Regions from separate parts of the Arthrobacter sp. TmtSoilC51 genome, predicted to be linked through region 2. Evidence: riboswitches for the same ligand, from Rfam matches in the RefSeq annotation. Region 2 holds a riboswitch; each other region holds the start of a gene.

Region 1 (7,162 bases), 1.2 Mb from region 2:
GCTGTTGAGGCACGGCTGAAGCACCACAGTGCCCAGCGTGTGCAGCGTGCTGCACTGCGTTGCCGGCTGGATCTATGAGCGTCATGCATCCAGCATGCGGCCAAGGATTATGAGGGCTTTAGGCAGCCGCTGTGATGCGACTGTGAAACGTGGAAAGCCTTCAAACGGGGAAACGGCCTGAACCGCGAAAACCGCCCCGGTTCCTGCCGGTCGCTTCAAAAAACACTGCGAACGGCGGAAATGGGGCGGCAATCAGGCCCTGCACGATTGAGCCCGCTGGGGTGGGCTCAAGCCTGCTTCAGGGTTTGGCTTAGTACCAGTTGTTGGCCAAGTGGAAGGCAAGGGCGGCCGAGGGGGAGCCGTAGCGTTCCTTGATGTAGTTCAGGCCCCACTTGATCTGGGTCTGGTAGTTGGTCTCCCAGTCAGCGCCGGCAGTCGCCATCTTGGAAGCCGGCAATGACTGCACGATTCCGTAGGCGCCACTGGAGGCGTTGGTCGCGGTGGTCCGCCAGTTGGATTCCTTCTCCCACAGCGTGTTCAGCGCAGTCATTTCGCCCGGACCCCAGCCGTAGTTGGCGAGGATGCTGGCGGCGTACGCCTTGGCAGCTGCGGGATCGTCCACTGCCTTGGGGGCAGCTGCGGCGGCTGCGGCTGCAGCAGCGGCGGCATCTGCAGCCTGCTTGGCGGCTGCGTCAGCGGCAGCCTTCTCGGCGGCGGCTTGTGCGGCCGCTGCCTGGTCCGCGGCAGCCTTCTCAGCGGCGGCCTTCTCGGCGGCGGCTTGTGCGGCCGCTGCCTGGTCTGCGGCGGCCCTATCGGCGGCGCCCTTCTTGGCGGCAGCATCCAAGGAAGCTGAGATTTCCGCTGATTTGTTGCTGACCTGGGCGGTAGCCTGCGTCTCGGACGCCTGGCTCGTTTCCGGGAGGTTGAACGCAGCGTTTGCGGCCTGGCCGAGCGAGGCGACGCCCAAGGCGGCGGCAACGACTCCTGCAACAACGGACATCCGCTGCCCCGTCTTGCCGCGGCGTGCAGCGTTCTTCAGAACGGTTTGCGACTTGGTCAGGGGAGCATTGTGTTCGTCACGGTGACGCGCGGAAGGGCGCGTCTGATCGTTGAATTCAGACATGTGTGATTACCTCTCAGCGCCTGCGGAGTTAGCTGTCGGGTTCGGATGAGGTCATCCGGCCGCGCGCGTAGCTGCGGCTTCACCCCAAGGGCAAGGAAAATACTGTGCCCGGAGACTCTGGGTCCCCCGTCTCTGCCTCGAATGAGAACGGAACTCCGGGAAGTGGCAGAGCTCGGCGCATCCCGGGTGTGGGGCCAGTTAGGGGCGACCCACCCTTTCGACGGTACAGGAGGTTTCGGCTTAAGTCACATTTAGGTAACAGAGATCACGATCACGGCGCGTCATGTTGCCCGATTCGTTATGCGCGTTCGTTTGAAACTGAGGGGAGCCGGAGGGCGAACTCAGTGCGTCCCGGCTTGGACGTAACTTCCACGCTTCCGCCGTGCGCTTGAACGATCGATTCGACAATGGACAAGCCCAATCCGGAGGTCCCCTCAGAGCCCGATCTTGCGGCGTCAGCCCGGGCAAATCGCGAGAAAATACGGCCTTGGAATTCGGGCGGAATGCCAGGCCCATCGTCAGTGACGGTGACCACCGCACTACCGTCAGCAGAGAGCATGACGCCTGTGACCACCGTGGTGCCGGGATCTGTGTGCTTGCGTGCGTTGGACAGCAGATTGGCCAACACCTGATGCAGTTGGGTTGCGTCACCGCGCACCGTAATCGGTTCGTCAGGGAGCTGGAGCTTCCAGATATGGTCCGGTGCCATCACCTTTTCGTCGCTGACGGTCTCGATCACCAGCTGCGTCAGGTCCACATCCGTGACCTTCAACGGCTGGCCTTCGTCCAGGCGCGCCAACAGCAGCAGGTCCTCCACTAGCGTGGTCATCCGTTCCGATTGGCTCTGGACGCGTGCCAAGGATTTTCGTCCATCGTCGGTGAAGTTCTCGGTCATGCGTAGCAACTCTGTGTAGCCGCGGATGGCGGTCAGCGGCGTCCGGAGTTCGTGGGACGCGTCGGCCACAAATTGTCGGACCTTGGTTTCGCTTTCCTGCCGGGCTGCCAGCGCCCTGGCAACGTTGTTGAGCATTTGGTTCAAAGCGTGGCCAACGCTGCCCACTTCCGTTCCCGGATGGGAGGCCGACGGCGGTACGCGCACCGCAAGTGCCACGTCACCGGCGTCGAGGGGCAGCCGCGAGACTTTCGTCGCGACTTCCGAAAGCTGCTCCAGGGGCCGCATGGTCCTACGGATAATGACGGTACCCGCGAGGCCGATCAGTACCAGGCCGCCAAGAGAAACAAACACCATGGTCCATACCAGCGATGCCTCGGCGTTTTGCTTGTCAGCCAACGGCAGTCCCGTCACGATCACGTCGCCGTAGGCGGTTTCAACGGCCACCAGCCGGTAGTCGCCATTGGACAATGAGCGGTCCACAGGCAGATTGCCGCGGGGGAGTGACAGCAGGACCTGCTTGTCTTCGGCCGACAGTGCGGCGCGCCGGCCGTTGGCATCTATGAGGCCCGAGTTGATGACGGTGGAACCATCGATCCTCGCGTTGAGGGTCCCGGCACCTTGGCCGCGGGCCTCCAGGGGATCTGGCCGGCCGCTTGAAGGAAAGTTCGACGGCGGCCTGCCGAAGTCATTCGCGCGGCTGGACGCCTGCTCCAACTGCTTATCGAGTTGCTTGTTGAAGTACATGTCCATGGAGGCATAGCTGACCACCCCGACTGCACCGCAAATCGCCACCAGCAATGCCATTGCCACCAGGACCAGTCGCGTGCGCAGATGCCAGGTTGAGGGATTGAACCAGCTCCGCTGGGTCTTGCGGGCTACTTCTGAAAGGGTGGACAAGGTTCAGTCCGCAGGCTTGATGACGTAGCCGGCCCCGCGGATGGTGTGGATCATCGGGGGGTGGTTGGCTTCGATTTTCTTGCGCAGGTAGGAAATGTACAGTTCCACGATGTTGGCCTGCCCGCCGAAGTCGTAGTCCCAGACGCGGTCCAGGATCTGTGCCTTGCTGACCACGCGCTTGGGGTTCTCCATGAGGTAACGAAGCAGCTCAAACTGCGTTGCCGTGAGCTGGATGTCCTCGCCGGCGCGGGAAACTTCGCGTGTATCCACGTTCAGGGTGAGATCGCCCACCACCAGTTCGGCGGTGTCCATGGCGGCTACGCCTGATCGTTGGACGAGCCTGTGCAGGCGCAGGAGGACTTCCTCCATGCTGAAGGGCTTGGTGACGTAGTCGTCGCCGCCGGCGGCAAGGCCTACGATGCGGTCCTGGACAGCATCCTTGGCTGTGAGGAACAGCGCAGGTACTTCGGGCGCGAAGGCGCGTATCCGGTTGAGGACCTCCACACCGTCAAATCCCGGAAGCATGACATCCAGCACCAGCACGTCAGGGCGGAAGTCCTTGGCAATCTTCACGGCTTCTGGTCCGTCGGCAGCTACCGCCACGGACCAGCCTGCCATGCGCAAACCCATGCTCATGAGTTCGGCAAGGCTGGGTTCGTCGTCCACTACCAGGGCGCGGATTGGGGAGCCGTCCGGGTGGGAGAGCTGGGGAAGGTTGTTGGTCATGGAGTGCGAGGAGGCCATGTGACAACTCTCCATTCTGCTGGTTTGCCGAGGCTTTGGCAGTCCTGTGAGGACGCTGTGAGATCAACACTAGCTACGTGGGAGTTAGGTGGCAGGAGTTCGTGGACCCTGGACAGGCCCGTACACGCTGTTTCTACGGCTTGTAGCAGATTTTGGAGCAAAAATTCGAGATCGGACCGGCTTGCGATTGGACAGCAAGTGTTTCAGATCTTGAGATTCCGTCCTTCTGTGCCGAATGGGAATCGGGGAGGACATCATGCCTTATCGGCCGAAGAAAATTCACCATATACCGAATATTTCTCGTCGAGACCGAATGAAATGACGTTCATTTTCAACGAGGGAAGAATTGTGATCTGCGGCACAATAGACCCTCTTGTCTCAAAATGTGGACGGTTTGGCGCTTTGTTACTTGCGTGTTGCCATTGTTACGTTGCACACTTCCAATGTGAACAAGAACTCAACAGCACCTGCAGCCGCAGCAATCTGGTCCAGCACACCCGCTGGCGACGAGACCCGCTGTTGTCGAATGCAAGCCTAACTTTCCACCCCAAAGAAGTTTCAGGCATTCGCCCCCTAGCCCAGCGTTGGGCGCCCTTCCCCAAACTCATTGCGGGGACAACCAGCATTCGAAGCCGCGATGACGGCTATTCACTTTTGAGGTAATCACTCCATGTCAGTTGCATCCGGTTACGTCCACATCTCAGTCCGAAACGCCAACAAGGCCGCTTCAAACGCAGGGCTCCGCCCCGGCTTCGGCAACCGTCCCGGGTACGCCCCGGCCACCCAGGGCAACGGCCAGCAGGCCCCCGGCTACGTGCCCCAGGGTTACAACCCCAACTCCTACGGCCAGTTGCGGGCAGTTCCCACCAACGAGCCAGCACCCATGACGGCGCCCACTCCCGTCATTGCGCAGTCTGACCGCCTCCGCCCCGTCGCCAACGACAACGTGGCCCGCGGCTTCGTGCTCTACATGGGCATCGACGAAGAGACAGCAGCAGCGGCTGGTACGTCCATCGCCAAGCTTGCCCAGGAAATCCGGGCCTATGCCCAGTCCCTCGTCACCGGCGCAGAGAGCTACGCTGCAGTCGCCGTTGCACCGGCCGGGGCACCCGGGTCCGCACTCGACGTCGTGCGTTCCACCTTCGGTGACCCCACGGTCGCAGCCCGCCAGCGCACCGAGGCTGCGCGCCCGGCACCGCAGCAGGAAGCCCGCCCCTCCGGCGTGCTGATCGACCTCGCCCGCCGCGAAGTCCACCTCGACGGTGAGTCGCTGAACCTGACGTTCAAGGAATTCGAGCTCCTCAACTACCTCGTCGAAAACGGTACCCGCACGGTTGGCCGCGACGAGCTGCTTGAGGGCCTGTGGCGCAACGCCGAAGAAGTGCCCAACGAGCGCACCATCGACGTCCACATCCGCCGCCTCCGCTCCAAGCTGGGCCGCCTTGCCAACACCGTGCGCACCGTACGTGGCCAGGGCTACCGCTTCTACGAGCACCCTGAGGTCATCGTCTGGGCCGCTCCGGAATACTCGATCTAAGCTACTGCTGCAGCCGAAAGGCGGCATATCCCTCTGCGCCTGCGCTCGTGCCTCCCCTCCGCCTCCCTGCCCTCGCAAGCTCGGTCAGGGAACCCGGGCGGAGTGGGCCCAGCAACAACGGCGCTATCGGGACATGCCGCCTTTCTGCTTTTGTAGTGCTCCCGTGAGTATTGGCCTCCGCCGCGGATAAGGTTTGCCGCTATAGGGTTGGTTCATGAGTGACCATCACATCAGGCGCCTTGTGATCATGCGGCATGCCAAAGCGGATTGGCCCATGGGGGTTCCGGACCATGAACGTCCCCTCGAGGAACGCGGACACCGTGAGGCCCCACTGGCCGGAAGATGGTTGCTCAAGCATGGCGTCGTTCCAGACTTCATTCTGTGCTCGTCTGCGCTGAGGACCCGCCAAACCTGCACGTGGGTGTGCGATGAGTTGGGAGACAAGGCGCCGACGCCCAAGCTCGAGGACGGCCTGTACGCCGCCTCGGCAAACCGGATGTTGACCGTGATCAACCACGTCCCGGACACCGTCACCACCTTGATGGTTATCTCGCACATGCCTGGCGTCCAGGACCTGGCCATGCACCTCGCTTCGCGCGATTCGGACCATGATGCCTATATGGATGCCGCCACACGGTTCCCAACCAGTGCTTTGACAGTGATGGAGACTGACAAGCCATGGGCGGAGCTGGATGGGCAGGACGCCCGTCTGACGCACTTCAAAGTGCCGCGCAAGTAGCTACGCCCGTTGCTCAGCCCCTGACGGGCAGTTCGTGCTCGGCCGCCACTTCGCGCAGCAGGCGGACTGCATGCCGGATATTGGGGCTGGCGGTCATGGTTTTTCTGTACACGATTCCCACCGCTCGCTGCTGGATGGGGTTGACGACCGGCACGGCAACGACGCCCGGTGGCAGGGGCGGCCTGCCCAGCCGAGGCACCAGCGCTACGGCCACGGACTGCTCCACCATGGCGATATGGGTGGAGAAGTCGGGATCGTAGACACGGATATCTGGGACCCGCCCCAGCCCGGCGAAGATCTGCAGGAGGGCTTCGTTGCAGATGGCGCCAGCCGGTGTACTGACCCAAATTTCGTCCAGCAGGTCTTCACGCTCGACGACGGTCCGTCCAGCAAGTTCGTGGCTGCTGTTAACGAGGACGTCGGCCTGGTCCAGGCAAAGGTCTTCATGCACCAGGTTCTCAGGAATGACAAGCGGCACGGAGTTCCAGTTGTGTACTACGGCAAGCTCAGCCTCGCCTGATGCAACCCGCTGCACGGCTTCACGCGGGTCCTCCGCCAGCACGCTGATTTCAAGTTCTGAATCCGTGGTGCCAATACGTCCGAGCATGGGCCCCACCAAACCGCGGCAGGCCGTTGAGAATGCCACGAGCCGCAGGAGCCCGGAAGGCTTGGCGGGATCGGCGAGGAGTGTTGCCTGCAGCTCCTCGAGTTCGCCCATGATCCGCCGTCCGTAGCCGGCGAGGGCAAGGCCCCTTTCGGTAAGGAGTACGCCGCGGCCGTTGCGTTCCAGCACGGTCACCCCGGTTTGCTTCTCCAACTTCTTGATCTGCTGTGAAACCGCCGATGGACTGTAGCCCATCACATCGGAGGCAGCCACTACCGATCCGTGCTGTTCCACGGCTACTAGGGCCCGCAAGGCTGAAATATCGATCATGAAGTAAATCTACTTGGTTTCATGCTGAATTCAACGCTGGTGCTTAAACCATTCAGGTGCCAGAGTGTTTCTCGTGAACCTCCGCCACTCTGCCCTCGCCGTCCTTGTCGCCGTCCTGTGGGGCGTGAACTTTGTCGCCATAGACCTGGGGCTCCACCCCAACGGTCGCGATGTCCCGCCCCTGCTTTTCGTCGCCTTCCGATTCCTGCTCGTGGTGTTTCCGTTCATCCTCTTCATCCGCAAACCGGACGTGAGTTGGAAGGCGATCATCGGCGTCGGGCTTTTCATGAGCG
Region 2 (7,162 bases):
GACTGCTGGACCATCGGGTTGACGGTGGGCGCGAACGGGTTGAAGTTCTGCACGAACGTGCCCATGTCCTCACGCGGGATGGTGAGGAACGCACTCGCGTTTGCTGCGGCGTCGGTGCCGGCGGTCTTATTGACGGTGGCGGCACAGCCGGTCAGCAGCATCGCGCCCACCGCCAGTCCGGCCGCCGTGATGCGGGCAGACCTCAGGAATCGGGGTTGTGTCATGATGGTTATCTCTTTCCTATCTTCATCGTCCAAGGTGAAGGGGTGGGTAAGGGGTTTGCTCTTCGAAGTTGATTTCGCGGTCAGACCGAAGAGCGTTCTAGCAGCGGACAGTCGACCAATTGCTGGTCGGCAATGATCGGCTGTCCTGCTGTAAGAGCGGCGAGCGTCTGGACTCCCAGGGCTCCCATTTTTTGGAACGGCAAGGCAACGGTGGTCAGCTTTGGCCTCAGGTAGGCCGCAATCAGCTCCTGGTTATCGAAGCCGATCACTGCGATGTCTCCGGGGATGGTCAGGCCCCGTTCCTTGATGGCGTCATAAGCACCCATCGCCATGCGGTCATTGAGGCAGAACAGTGCGGTTGGCCTGTTCTTGTGGTCCAGGATCCGGCACGCGGCTTCGTAGCCGCCGTCGGCCGTTGCGTATCCGGACACCACGAGTTCCGGGTCCAGCTCCAGTCCTGCGACGGCCAGTGCTTCGCGGGCACCGTCCAATCGCCCCACTGCTGCCGGAATGACCGGGTCAAGGTTGATGATTCCGATCCGGGTGTGGCCGGCTTGAAGCAAGCGCTCGACCGCGACCCTGCCACCCGCACGCTCGTCAGGGACGATCGAGGGCAGCTTTCCGTCCGCGTCGAAGCAGTTGATCAAGACGGTTGGTACTTCGTTGGCACTCTGCGGAACGTGCACGCCCCGGTGAAAGGTTGCTGCGTAGAGAAGTCCTTCCACTCGTTGTTCCAGCAGCTTTTCAATGGCGGCATCTTCCAAGCCCTTGTTGGGTCCTACGGCATCGGCCTGGTCGGAGGGCGCGATGAGCAGGAACCGACGATCAAGCCAGGCTTGGTCCTGGGCTCCTTTGATGATGTCGACGGCGAACGGTGCCGTCACGATCTCGGTGACAAGCCCGTACCAATCACTGCGCTGGGATGCCAGGGCCCGTGCTCCGGCGTTCGGGCGGTAGCCCAGTGCCTGCACGGCATCGTTGATACGGGTGCGGGTTTCCTCGGAGATGCTGGCGTTTTCGCGGTTGCTCAGCACGAACGAGACTGCGGTCCTTGATACACCGGCGTGCTTGGCGACGTCATTCATGGTGACACCCCGCTGCCGCACAGCTGCGGCCTTGTTGGGGGAGGTGCTTTTCGCCATTGAATGCTCCGCGTCTTTGTTCGGTGGGTCGAGGTTTTGCTCGGTGGATTGGTAACGCGCGTTACTTGGAACGTGTGACTTAGGTTACGCGCGTTACCTGTTTGCTGTCAACAGCTTCTTTTGCGCCATTTCGATGGCTCGCTGCACACTATGCCGTACGAACCAGCGAGTACGCAGCGAACCATCGAAACGGGCGATCACCCCCAGGCCGGAGTGGGCGCAGGTTAGGCTTCTGCCATGGCATTGATAGCTCCCCGCGTCACGGCGGGCCTTCCCGCCGACGACGCCCGGAATCTCGCACGCTCCCTCCACGAGAGCAACGACATCACCGTGTTCGTGGACGGCACTGTCCACCGCCTGCCCGATCAGGCGAGGGACGCCGTCGTCGATCTCCTCGCCCGGCTCAGCCGTGGCGAAACTGTGACGGTCAGCAGCGTGGAGGAAATGCTCACCACGTCCCAGGCAGCGGAACTCGCCGGTATCTCGCACACGTATCTGCGCAATATGACCGACCGCGGCGAGATCCCGGTTGAATACCGCGGAACGCACCGCCGGATCCGCCAGGCCGCCATCATCGCGTGGCTTGAAACGCAGAAGCGGAAGCAGGCCGAGGCCTCCATTGCAGATGAAGCGGCAAATGACGCCGGAGATGACACGCGCGGCGACTAAAAGCGTCGGAGTGATAAGGATCAAGCAACGATCCCAGCCAACGGGCCAGCACCTGTTTAGCCCGGGGTTACGCTTGTTTGGTGGGCAATTTCAAAGGGTGGCATATCGTGGCCGGGGTGGCCGCAATGGCCCTTGCCGCACCCTTGGGATCGGCCATGGGATTGAACTTCGTAGCCACCTTCATGTTTGCCTGCGTAGTGTTCGTGGCGGTTGCCATGTGGACAGAATCCAAGATTGCCCGACGCCGGGAAGCGGCTGAAGCTGCCGCCGCACCTGATGCTTCGCATCCAACAGGCGACCCCGCCGAGTCCGATGACGCCACCCGCGACTAAGCCCCGGGGCGGGTCGGACACCGGCAAACCCACGCCGGGACTGTTTCAATAGCGGTATGCCATTGACTTCAGGAAAGCCGGCAACGCTACTATCTGCCAACGTCGAGGCCCGCGGGCTGACTGGCCGGATTCTGTGGACGGAAGGAACGGCACCGCCGCAGCTGGGAAGCCATGCAAAACCTGGGCCCGCCGAAACCGGGGACCAGGCGGAGCCCGCTTACGTCCTTATCCATGGCATCGGCGTTTCGCACCGCTACCTTGCCCGCCTTCACGCCGTTCTCGCCGCGGGCGCGCCTACCTATTCACTGGATCTTCCGGGCTTTGCCGGCACACCGAAACCGGGCGGGCAACTGTCCGTTGAGGAGCATGGGGCGTTCATTGCCGAGGCGCTGAAAGTGTGCGGCATCGAGTCGTACATCCTGGTAGGGCACTCCATGGGCGTGCAGTTCGCCATCGAAGCGGCCCTTTACGAGCCCGAACGGGCCCGGAACCTGGTCCTCATGGGCCCCGTGGTGGACTCCCGGCACAAGAACGTGGCACAGCAATCGCTGGCCCTATTCCTTGACGGGCTTCTCCGCGAAAGCCCATCGTCCAACTGGATTGTGATCACCGACTACCTGCAATGCGGGCCGCGCTGGTACCTCACGGAGCTGCGGGTGATGATGAAGTACCCAACCGAGAAGCAGCTGGCCAAACTCCGAATTCCCGTGCTGGTGCTCCGCGGGAGCCGCGATCACGTGGCCGGACCGGACTGGGCGCTTCGCCTCTCGCGGGCAATCCCCCAAGGGCGGCTTGTGGAGATTCCAGGAGTGGGCCACGTGGCTCAGCACATGCGTCCGAAAGCTGTTGCGGACGCTATCAGGAGCTTTGTCGCTGCCACCTCGCGCCAGAGTTAGGCACTAACGCACGACGGCGGAGCCGGGCCCGGGTGCCCCTTGTTGGGCTTGCGACCGGGAGGCTGGCCGGGCAGGCTCAATAGTAAGTTTGCTTAGGAAGGGGTTCACCATGACCAGCTATGACCCGGAAGACGATCCGCGGACCTTCGGGGCCTCGGGCGCAACCGAGCGGGACGATACGGCCGGCGACACTGCGGGCGACCCGGGCGATGTCCACGCCGATCCGGATATGCGCCAGGAAGAGGACAAGGACCCCGCGGCATCGTCCAACCCCGATCCTGCGGACGGGAACATCACGGGACTGGAGCCCGGTGGCGGGGTGCCCCCGGGAGAAACCCCGCCGGGCGAGGGCAGTATGAGCGGCGACCAAGGCCACGAAGAGTAGGTCGTCTCCCAGCCGCTGTTTCGTCGCTGCCCAACAACGTAACAGCGGCCCAACGACGTAATAGCGGCGGCCGACTCCGGTTACGGCAGCCTCAGGATCTCCCCGAGGTCGTAATCAGCCGGCTCCTCCAGCTGGGAATAGGTGCAACTCCCTGGAGTCCGGTCCGGCCGCCACCGGCGAAACTGGGTGGTGTGCCGGAACCGCTCGCCCTCCATGTAGTCGTAGGCGACCTCGATGACGAGCTCTGGCCGGAGGGGAACAAAGGAGAAGTCCTTGCCAGCGCTCCACCGGCTCTGTGCGCCAGGCATGCGGGAGCCAGTGGTTGCTGCATCTCCTTGATCAGCCCACTGGCCCCAAGGATGTTCGCTGAACTCGGTCTGGTATGGCTCGAGTTCGGCCACCAGGCTTTCGCGCTTGGCCATGGGAAATGAAGCCACCACCCCAACGTGCTGCAGCTGGCCGGCGTCGTTATAGAGCCCGAGCAGCATCGACCCCACAACCTTTCCTGTCTTATGCCAGCGAAATCCAGCCACTACGCAGTCGGCGGTGCGTTCATGCTTGGTTTTGAACATGACCCGCTTATTCGGCTGGTATGTCCCGCCGAGCGGTTTGGAAAGTATGCCGTCCAGCCCAGCACCTTCCAGCTGCACGAACCAATCCTGCGCTTGGTCCAGTTCCGTCACCGCCGGCGTTACGTACACGGGCGCCTCAGCCTTGGCCAGGGCCTTCTCCAGGGCAGCGCGACGCTCGGAAAACGGCTTGTCCATGAGGTCCTCATCTCCTATCGCCAGGATGTCGAATCCAATGAAGGAGGACGGCGTCTTTTCAGCCAGCATCCGCACACGACTGTCGGCGGGGTGGATGCGCTGCTGAAGGCCTTCGAAGTCGAGCCTGTTGTTCGCTATGAGGACGATCTCGCCGTCGATGACGCACTTGTCCGGAAGGTTCTTCTTGAGGGCTTCCACCAGTTCCGGGAAATACCGTGTCATGGGGCGTTCGTTGCGGCTGCCCAGGATGATCTCGTCACCATCTTTGAAAACAATGGTCCTGAACCCGTCCCACTTGGGCTCGTAATGCCCCACATCCGGAATGTTGGGCACGGACTTGGCGAGCATGGGCGAAACGGGCGGCATCACGGGCAGGTCCATAGGACTATGTCTACCGGCCAGTACATGCCGAAAGCTAGTCTTGGGCGATGGATATCTTGGCCGTTCTTGTGGCCGTACTGGCAGCACCTGCCCTCATTGCGGCCCTTTGGTTCTGGGTCTCGCGCCAGAACAGCAAGGGGAAAGTCCGGCGCGGCGCCACGGGTGGGATGCTGGGTGTGGCGGACGAAATTTTCCGACCCGAGACCCATTACGCACACCAAGTCCAAAGGATCCAGCACGAGCTGCCCGCCCCGGCTCCGGCCCCGGAGCCTAAGTCCTAACCGACCTTCGCTCTGGAAGACGTCCCGCCCGTTACATTAATGTGACTTTAGTTTGCTGCTCATGTACCGTCGAAGAGCGACCCGTATCTCCGCTGGGCCGCTTCCGGGTTGACGCCGAGCTCTGCCGCAAACCGGAATCCGCCAGACTCGCGGCAGAGACGGGGGACCCAGAGTTCCCGGGCCTGATTCTCCATGGGCCCTTGGGGTGAAGCCGCCATGTGCGGCCGGACGGCCTCGTCCGAACCCGACAGCTAACCTCGCAGGCGTTGAGAGGCAACCACCATGTCCCCAACCATGGATCAGCCGCGCCGCGCCCAAATAGCGCGCGAGCGTACCCAGCCAACCGGACGCCGTCGGGCCCAACCCAGCGGATCCTCCACCAGTGCGCCAGCAGCAGAAGCAGCGTCAACAAGCACGACGCCGGAACCCACCGCTGCTTCTAATCCCACCACCGCGGCACCCACTACGCGCGCGGCCGCTCGCGCCGCAGAGCGTGAGCGGGCAGCCCAGGCGGTCATCGCTCTTGCTGAAACAACGCCCGCGGACTCTGCTCCGTTGGAACCGGCAACGGCTGCGATTCCAACTGTTCAAGCTCCCGCACCGATCGCCCCCGAACCGGCTTCCACTCCGGAGCCCGCCACTGCCGCCATCCCGACGGTGGATGCCGCTTCTTCCACTCCGGAGCCCGCCACTGCCGCCATACCGACGGTGGCCGCTGCTTCACCGATGCCCTCTGCATCCCCGGCACAGGCGAAGAGCCCCGCCCAGCTGGCGGCAGCCGCCACCGCTGCGGCTGGCCTCGCAAGCCGGAAGGCCCTCCGCACGCGAGCAGCCCAGCCCTCGGCAGGCGGTGCCCCTACGTTCGGAGCTTCATCCTTGGGCGGGTCATCAGTGGGTGGATCGTCCTTCAGCCACGAACCACACGCCGTCCTCACAAAGGCGGCCTCGGTCAAGACAATGGGCCAGCGCATGGCAGTCGTCGCCGGAGCTTTGGGCTTGGTATTGACCGTTGGCACCGTGAGCCAGGCCTTCGAGCTTCCCTTCTTCGGGCAGGAAACACCGGCCCAGGAAGCCAGTGACGCAAAGACTGGTGGCGACAGCAGGCAGTCAACCTCGGCCACCCCCGCACCCAGCTCGTCCAACTCCACTGCTGCTTCGGCGGCCACCAGCGAGGCCGGACAGCCGGCAACTGTTGCAACGCAGTCGTCAGAAGAGGCACCCGCTCAGGGATCGCCGTCGTCCCTTCCGACTCCGCAAGTTTCACTCGCGGATCCTGTCTGGGTTCCTTCGGCAGTCCCGTCGGCTGTTGTTCCTGTGCCGGGCGTGACAACTCCTGTCCCAACCCAGCCAGCCCCGAGCCCGGTTCCGTCGGACACGGTTACCACCCCACCTGCCACGACGACGCCGGCCCCCACTGTCACTCCGGCGCCTACTCCAACACAGGCTCCGGCGCCAAAGCCAAAGCCGACCGGCAGTCCCAGCACCACGCCGTCCAATGGTTCAGCCCTGGACCTGGACGCCGTACTTGACGGCGCCACAGGGATTTTGAAGTGAGCACGCGACTTCCCAGGACCAGCACGCACGTCGGGTGGCACGGCCGGTACTGCAGCAGCAGCCGGACGGCCACGTTCCGCCGCCGGTTGGGCCGCTGGAGTTGCCAGCGGTTGCGGCGCGCCTAAGGAATCAGGGCAACAAGAATCACTGCAACAAGAGAGGCAGGCACCTACCCGGTGCCTGCTTCTTTCGTTCCGCGTGTCACTTGCATGTGACAAGAGTGCCAGAGGGGCGTCGACCCCGAGTGCGGCACTCGGCGACCCAGCCGCCCGGAACGCGCTAAATCCGGGGCCGAGAGGCCCACCTCCGGGCCTTCAGTGCGGCGTGCAACTCGAGCCGGATCGCGCCGCTCAACGGATCAGCTCCGATGAGTTGGCGGATCCGGCCGAGGCGGTTGTAGATGCTGCTCCTGTGGAGATGAAGTTTGGTGGCGACGTCCTGGACGGAGCCGTCGTTGTCATAGAGCAGTTCCAACACCGGCAGGAGTTCGCCGTTGCGGTCGTGGTCCTCCAGGGTCCGGTAGTGCACTGA
Region 3 (7,162 bases), 1.4 Mb from region 2:
CATCGAAGTCGATGGTGGCGATGACGTTGGAGCGCTCCTCAGCCTTGGCGACGAACGGTGTGGCGTACTCGGAGGCCTCGGCCCAGGAGTAGATGCGGCTGGCCGAGTCCGCCGTGCGCTTGCTGGCGAAGTCCATTCCACCGTTGCTGTTGAGCCACTGCACTTGCGCATCCAACGTCACCAGCGTGGACAGCGAAGGCGTGTTGTACGTCTGGTTCAGCTTGGAGTTCTCGATTGCGGTCTGCAGGTCCAGGAAGTCCGGGATCCAGCGATCGCTTGCCTTGATGCGCGCGGCGCGCTCCAGGGCTGCGGGGGAGAACAGGCCCAGCCACAGGCCGCCATCAGAGGCGAAGTTCTTCTGCGGGGCGAAGTAGTAGACATCCGATTCGGCGACGTCCACGTCCAGCCCGCCAGCGGCTGAGGTGGCGTCCACCAGGACGAGCGAACCGGCGTCGGCGCCTTCTACACGCTTGACCGGGGCGGCAACACCCGTGGAAGTCTCGTTCTGGGGCCACGCGTAGACGTCAACGCCGGCCTCGGCCTGGGGGGACGGCCGCGTGCCGGGCTCGGACTTGATGATGGAGGATGCATCGAGGAAGGGGGCCTTGTTGGTGGCCGCCGCAAACTTGGAACCGAACTCGCCGAAGGAAAGGTGCTGGGCCTTTTTCTCAACCAGGCCGAAAGTCGCTACGTCCCAGAAAGCGGTGGAGCCGCCGACGCCGAGGACAACCTCGTAGCCCTCAGGTGCGCGGAAGAACTGGCTGAGTCCTTCGCGGACCGAGCCCACCAGGTTCTTGACGGGCGCCTGACGGTGGGATGTGCCAAGAATGGTGGTCGATGCGGCGGACAAGGCCTGGACCTGTTCCGGGCGGACCTTGGAGGGTCCTGCGCCGAAGCGTCCGTCCTTGGGCAGCAGGTCGGCGGGAATAGTGATGCTGTTGTCGCTCACGTGTGGCTCCAATGGGTATCGGTTAGAGAGGGGAGGTGGCAGGTGGCATCGGCTGCCCCTTCGACTCCATCATTCTGCCTGACCGGGCCCGCGCTCAGGAATCTGCGGTTGTCATAGTCCGCCACGTGGAATGCCTGAACCACTACGGGCATTCGTGCCCGCGGAAACATTATCCAGAGTAATTCCAAATAAGCTAGGCTAGGGTTGGCGTTCCTGAGGTGTCGATTGCACACCGTCCACCTTGGCTGGGACGCGGTACGGTGGAGATTACGCAACAAATGCGTTCGAGGAGAGCTGAGCTGGATGACGGATCTGATCGATACCACTGAGATGTATCTTCGGACCATTTTGGAGCTTGAAGAAGAGAACATCGTGGCTCTTCGCGCACGTATTGCCGAGCGTTTGCGCCATTCGGGACCCACAGTTTCCCAGACCATCGGACGCATGGAGCGCGACGGCCTGGTGATTGTGTCCAACGACCGTCACCTGGAGTTGACTGAGGTCGGACGCAAGCGGGCCACTGAAGTCATGCGAAAGCACCGCCTTGCCGAGAGGCTTCTGGCGGACGTCATTGGTCTCGACTGGGCGTATGTCCATGACGAGGCATGTCGCTGGGAGCACGTCATGAGCGAACGTGTGGAGCGGCGGTTGTATGAGTTGTTGGAACATCCCACCGAGTCGCCGTATGGCAACCCCATTCCGGGCCTGGAGGCACTTGGCGGCCTCGCCGGCCAGCCCCTTGCGCGCCTGGACGTCAACCTGCTGCACGCGATGGACGGGTACGCCGCCGATTCACGCGTAGTCGTCAGCCGACTCGCTGAGCCCATCCAGGTTGAGCCGGAACTCCTCACCCAGCTTGATGAAGGCGGGATTCGTCCCGGCGCCACCGTCTCCTTGGAGAGGGTGGGGGAGTACATCTCTGTTCGCGTTCCCGGCATTGAAGGAGCGCTGGAGCTGCCTCCCGAGGTAGCCGCGCACGTCTTCGTCGCCGTTAGCTGACTTTCCGGCGTGTCAGATCTCACGTTGGGGTCTTTGGCGCGCGTGTGACCTGCGGGTTTCCGCGATTGATGGTATGGAGCCACGCCACAACACGGTGTTTCGAAAGATAACGAATTTATTACTGCGGACTTTAATCGCCTATAGTTATCTACTAGCGCCGATACCAAAGCGTTACCTGATCTGGAGCCGAGCTCTGCCAGCGGATCAGGTGTGTCATCAACTACTGGCAGAGGCGGGGGAACCACAAGCGGCTGCCTAAAGAAGCAGCCTTGGGGTGAAGTCCGCAGCAGAAGTGCCTACTAACGCAAGTCCTCCTTGGGATACCTGTGTGCCGTTTGCGCTTCGTGCGGACCGGGTCTTTGAACTCTCTGACCCGAATCCGACAGCTAACTTCGCAGGCTTTCTAGAGAGGAACAGAGTTTGACATCGCAGAACGTCAGGGGTCGCCGCCGCGCGTCCGGCCCCGCTGCTGAGCTGCGGCCAGCCCGCGCCGCAATGGAGATCCGGCCACGCGACACCCCGCGTCAGGTGCGCCGCCGCAAGAGCCCATTGCGCCAGGTAGCCGACTTCGCCGCAGCCAGTGGTGTCGGGCAGAAAGCCGGAGTTGCGCTTGCCGCCACCGGACTTGCCCTGACTGTAGGTCTGCCGGCCACAAGCCCCGTCATGGCCACATCCGAGTCCGGTCAGACTGAGGCAGCCCTGACCGTGCCCGGTGGCAGCCAGCCCGAGGTTTCTGCGGCAGCGTCTGCCAAAATCGATTTCAGCCGCGCAGCGGTCGCCACCGCAGCCGATCCTGACGGCAAGCTCAAGCAGCTGCTGAGCGCGCAGTCTGCGGGCAGCATCCAGCGCGCCTCCTCACTTGGCACCTTGGGCAGTCCACTGGACAAGTTGGTCACGGCGTCGCCCTTTGGCTATCGCGTCAGCCCGCTCACCGGCGGCACGGGTGACTTCCACCGTGGCCAGGACTTCGTGGCCCAGTGCGGTACCGCTGTTCACGCCGCAGCCGCAGGCAAGGTCACGTTCGCGGGCTGGCATGAGTATGGCGGAGGCAACCGCGTAGTGGTTGATCACGGCAACGGCCTCGAGACCACGTACAACCACCTGTCGTCCTTCAACGTCAAGGTGGGTCAGACCGTCAACCGTGGCGATACCGTCGCGCTCAGCGGCACCACGGGCGCATCCACCGGCTGCCACCTCCATTTTGAGGTCCAGGTAAACGGCGAGGTCGTAGATCCCATGGGTTGGCTCTGAGCTAGTTGATGGTGCTCTCTCGCATTGATGACACGCCCCGTGACCTGAATGTGACATTCACGAATATCTGTTGTACCGTCTAAAGCGCATCGGCTTTTTAGGGGGCCGATGCACTTGGGTGGATTGCCTAGCTCTGCCACCACTCAAGGTCCGTTCGCAAAAATCGTCTGGCAGGGGCGGGGGAACCAATTTTGGTCTTCGAATCAGAAGGCCTTGGGGTTAAGTCGCAAAAGCTTCCCGGAAGCCGCGCGGCCGGATGACTCCCATCCGAATCCGACAGCTCACCTCGCAGGCATTGGGAGAGGCTACCTTCGTGTCATCACGCACTACCCCTGCGCGCCATCGCGCCGAATTGGTTCGTACGAACCCGTTGAACAACCTTTCCAAGGCTGTCTCAACCAATGCAGGCACCGTAGGCCGCCAAGCCGCCGTTCTGGCCGCAGCCTCTGGACTCGTTCTCAGCGTCGGACTCCCGGCCCAGGCCGCAGATACTGACGTTTCCAAGTCGGAAAGCTCCAGCACCCAGCAGTTGGTAGCCACCGCAGTTGTCACCGCCGAGCCCACCGCAACCGTTTCCTTCGAGAGCCCGGTAGTGGCCACCAAGGAAGCCCCCAAGGTTCAGCGGGCCTCCCAGCGCACGCAGACTAGCGATAGCCAGGCGAACGGCGCACTCTCTGCCCTGTCCTCCACGGCCAAGGATTCCGCTTCCAGCGCGGCAGCCTCCGGACTCGCAGCCATTGCCTACACCGGCATCGGCCACCCCTACGTTTGGGGCGGCACTTCCCCCAATGGTTGGGACTGCTCCGGATTCACCCAGTGGGTTTACGCCCAGGCCGGCATCAGCATCCCCCGCGTCAATGCCTGGACGGTCATGACGCCCACCAGCACGCCTGCTCCCGGCGACCTCGTCATGCAGAACGGCGGAGCCCATGTTGGCATCTACGTCGGCAACGGCATGATGATCAGCGCGCTGAACCCCAGCCAGGGCACCCTGCTGCACTCCGTGGCCTCCACCGGCACATCCTCGTTCTTCACCCTCCGCTAGGAAAATCCCATTCGGGGTAAGCCAGCATGCCCCCCATGTGCTGGCCGCCCATAACCCGCGTGCGACCCCAGCGTGCGCGGATACGAAAAGAGAGTAATCATGACCAGTGCAAACAAGGTTGCACGGCATCGAGCTGAGGCCCCCAAGACCAGCTCACTTGCCGTCATCGCAAAGGCTGTCAGCGACAACGCCGGTGGCGTTGGCCGTCAGGCAGCAGTGATCGCAGCTGCATCGGGCCTTGTCCTGACCAGCGGCGTGGCTGCAAATGCTGCGGACACCAATGTCCAGCGCGAATCTACGTCCGCGTCCGCCCTTGACGTGCAGACGGTTGCCCAAGCCACCATTGCTGCCGACTCGAGCGTTGCCATCTCCTACGAGCGCCCCGTGGTCACCACGGTGGAAGCACCCGCTCCTGTGGTCGAGAAGGCCCCGGCCAAGGAATCTGCGCCGGCTGCTGGCGGCAACGCCACTTTGGCTGTCAACACTGCCCCCGCAGCTAAGGCGCCCGCGGCCTCCAGTGGTCTCGGTGCTGCTATTGCCGCAGCGGCCTACGCACAGCTTGGCGTCACGCAGGACTGCACCATGCTGGTGACCAACTCGCTGGCCGCCGTCGGCATTCACTTCCACGACTGGCCGGCCGGCTACCTCTCCCTCGGCCGCACGGTCAGTGCAGCTGAAGCCCAGCCCGGCGACCTCGCCTACTACGCCAACGGTGGCTACGGCGGAATGGCGCATATCGCTGTTTACGTCGGCAACGGCATGGCAGTCCACGGTGGATGGAACGGATCCACCACGGCGCTGTTTAGCGTGAACGTTGGCTCCGGCCCCGTTTTCATCCGCGTCAACGGCTGATCAAACACTCCACGGAACACCCCGCAAGGCTTAGGCCAGCGGGGTGTTCTGCTTTAACCACCGTCGGTTAGCCTCAAAAAGGTGTCCCGCGCATGAACTTTCGCCAACACCACAGCCGAAACGGCAGAAAAATTCGTTGATACGGCATATAAGTGCTTACCCTTGTGTTGTCGATCCACAGCCCGTACAAGCAGAGGGCAGCCGGCCCTCGTGCCCCTGACGGGTGCGGCCGTGAAGAGGTACGTGCATGCGCACACTCGTTCTGAATGCTGGATATGAACCGCTGGCGGTAGTAACCTTCCGCCGGGCGCTGGTCCTTGTGCTGACTGGAAAAGCTAGCGTAGTGGCCGAAGGCGACGAGCCTGTCGTCGGGCCACAGGAGATTCTCGGAAGACCTTCCGTGATCCTTCTCAATCGCTACATCCGTCCCCGGTACAACAGGATCACCGCGGTGAGCCGACGCGGCGTCCTTCGCCGCGACAGCCATCGCTGCGCTTATTGCGGGAAAACAGCGCACACCATAGACCACGTCCACCCCAAATCCAGGGGCGGCGCGGATTCCTGGGAAAACCTGGTTGCGGCGTGCTTGAAATGCAACAACGCCAAGAGTGACCACACGCTCGCCGAGATGGGTTGGAAACTGCGTTTCACGCCCGGTGTGCCCACAGGAACCATGTGGCAGATCAAAGAACTCGAAAAACCTGCGCCGGACTGGGACCCGTTCCTCTTGCCGGAATCCGCCGCCTGATCGATTTCTGTTGTCCTCCCGCCGTCCGGGTACTCTGGGCGGATGGAGTTCAACGCCGTGATCCTGGCGGGTGGCAGGGCCACCCGCCTCGGTGGCGTGCCCAAGCCCGGATTAACGTTCGACGGCGCCAGCCTCCTTTCGCATGCCCTGCAGGCGGCGCAGGGTGCTTCCGCCGTGGTGGTGGTTGGTCCAGACACTCCCGGTATCGGCGTCCTGCCTGAGGGAGTTCTTACCGCCCGGGAGGAACCGGCCTTCGCAGGCCCTGCCGCCGCGATGGCTGCCGGCCTGGCGGCCATCCACCAGGCAGGAGGGCAAGCGCCGTGGACACTCGTCCTGGCATGCGACATGCCGCACGCTTCCCGGGGCATCGTGCCCCTCTGGGAAGCATTGCGGCAGCATCCGGAGGTGGAAGGCGCCATGGCAGTCTCAGCCGATGGCCGGCAACAGCCTCTCCTGGGGGTGTACAGCACCCGGGCTTTGGAAAGGGAAATTGCCGTAGCTTCGGAAGCTTCGGGGTTAACGAACTCTCCAGTGTTCCGGCTGCTTGCTAGGCTGAACCTGCTGGCCGTTAGCGTCCCCGAAGGGTCCACGGATGATGTGGACACGTGGGAGGACGCAGCGGCCCTGGGCATATACAACGAGCAGGAGGCGGACGTGAAGAGCCAGGAAGAGACGCTCGAGGAATGGTGCCGCACACTGTTGCAGGCCTTTGAGCTCGAGGGCGTTGAAGTGGACATCAATGAAGTCCTTGCGGTGGCGGGTGTTGCCGCCCACTCCGTGGTGCGGCCTGCAGCGCCCCTGACGACGTTCATTGCCGGTTATGCGGCTGGTATGGCCAGGGGGATCGGACAGGCCGCGGACGACACCGCCATGAGCGCTGCCCTTGACCTGGCCCGCCAGGTTGCCAAGCAATACCTGGAGCCCGGGACAGAGGCAGAATGACCGAGGCCCCCGGACAGGGCCACCACGCGGCACATACATGGCATGAGGCCCGGCAGCGCGCTTTCGACGTCGCTGCTCCTATTCCGGCAAGTCCGGTACCACTGAAGGCGGCCTTGGGACGGACGCTTGCCTCGGACGCACTCGCCATACAGGACATGCCACACTACGCGTCCTCCGCCATGGACGGCTGGGCCGTCAATGGAACCGGTCCATGGATTCTCATCGAGCCAGGCCAAAGGCTTGCTCCCCATCAGGCGAGCCCCATCGTCACTGGCGGACTCATTCCACCAGGTGCCAAAGCGGTTCTGCGCACTGAGAGCGGCATCATCACTACGGACGACGACGACCTTCCGGTCCTTGCGCTCGGTGGGGCAGC

What was found. A riboswitch is a leader RNA that binds a small molecule or an ion and turns the genes downstream of it on or off. The one in region 2 is predicted to bind cyclic di-AMP.
Region 1: another riboswitch for cyclic di-AMP. It lies ahead of ACZ5G6_RS03960 (aggregation-promoting factor C-terminal-like domain-containing protein); the one in region 2 lies ahead of ACZ5G6_RS21960 (hypothetical protein).
Region 3: another riboswitch for cyclic di-AMP. It lies ahead of ACZ5G6_RS05120 (M23 family metallopeptidase); the one in region 2 lies ahead of ACZ5G6_RS21960 (hypothetical protein).

Annotation. Positions count from the first base shown of each region.
Region 1 is NZ_AP035877.1:821,610-828,771, forward strand. It holds gene ACZ5G6_RS03955 (glycosyltransferase) at 1-85, opposite strand, end outside; gene ACZ5G6_RS03960 (aggregation-promoting factor C-terminal-like domain-containing protein) at 311-1,123, opposite strand; cyclic di-AMP (ydaO/yuaA leader) riboswitch at 1,129-1,286, opposite strand; gene ACZ5G6_RS03965 (sensor histidine kinase) at 1,422-2,915, opposite strand; gene ACZ5G6_RS03970 (response regulator transcription factor) at 2,919-3,659, opposite strand; gene ACZ5G6_RS03975 (winged helix-turn-helix domain-containing protein) at 4,330-5,196, shown strand; gene ACZ5G6_RS03980 (SixA phosphatase family protein) at 5,411-5,935, shown strand; gene ACZ5G6_RS03985 (LysR family transcriptional regulator) at 5,949-6,869, opposite strand; gene ACZ5G6_RS03990 (EamA family transporter) at 6,943-7,162, shown strand, end outside.
Region 2 is NZ_AP035877.1:4,803,573-4,810,734, forward strand. It holds gene ACZ5G6_RS21920 (ABC transporter substrate-binding protein) at 1-224, opposite strand, end outside; gene ACZ5G6_RS21925 (LacI family DNA-binding transcriptional regulator) at 305-1,366, opposite strand; gene ACZ5G6_RS21930 (helix-turn-helix domain-containing protein) at 1,604-2,035, shown strand; gene ACZ5G6_RS21935 (hypothetical protein) at 2,116-2,367, shown strand; gene ACZ5G6_RS21940 (alpha/beta fold hydrolase) at 2,424-3,263, shown strand; gene ACZ5G6_RS21945 (DUF6480 family protein) at 3,373-3,648, shown strand; gene ACZ5G6_RS21950 (ATP-dependent DNA ligase) at 3,729-4,796, opposite strand; gene ACZ5G6_RS21955 (hypothetical protein) at 4,844-5,077, shown strand; cyclic di-AMP (ydaO/yuaA leader) riboswitch at 5,207-5,357, shown strand; gene ACZ5G6_RS21960 (hypothetical protein) at 5,360-6,631, shown strand; gene ACZ5G6_RS21965 (PucR family transcriptional regulator) at 6,911-7,162, opposite strand, start outside.
Region 3 is NZ_AP035877.1:1,076,200-1,083,361, forward strand. It holds gene serC (phosphoserine transaminase) at 1-949, opposite strand, end outside; gene ACZ5G6_RS05115 (iron-dependent transcriptional repressor DtxR) at 1,253-1,948, shown strand; cyclic di-AMP (ydaO/yuaA leader) riboswitch at 2,128-2,364, shown strand; gene ACZ5G6_RS05120 (M23 family metallopeptidase) at 2,369-3,199, shown strand; cyclic di-AMP (ydaO/yuaA leader) riboswitch at 3,345-3,508, shown strand; gene ACZ5G6_RS05125 (C40 family peptidase) at 3,513-4,244, shown strand; gene ACZ5G6_RS05130 (NlpC/P60 family protein) at 4,344-5,096, shown strand; gene ACZ5G6_RS05135 (HNH endonuclease) at 5,344-5,844, shown strand; gene ACZ5G6_RS05140 (NTP transferase domain-containing protein) at 5,887-6,786, shown strand; gene ACZ5G6_RS05145 (molybdopterin molybdotransferase MoeA) at 6,783-7,162, shown strand, end outside.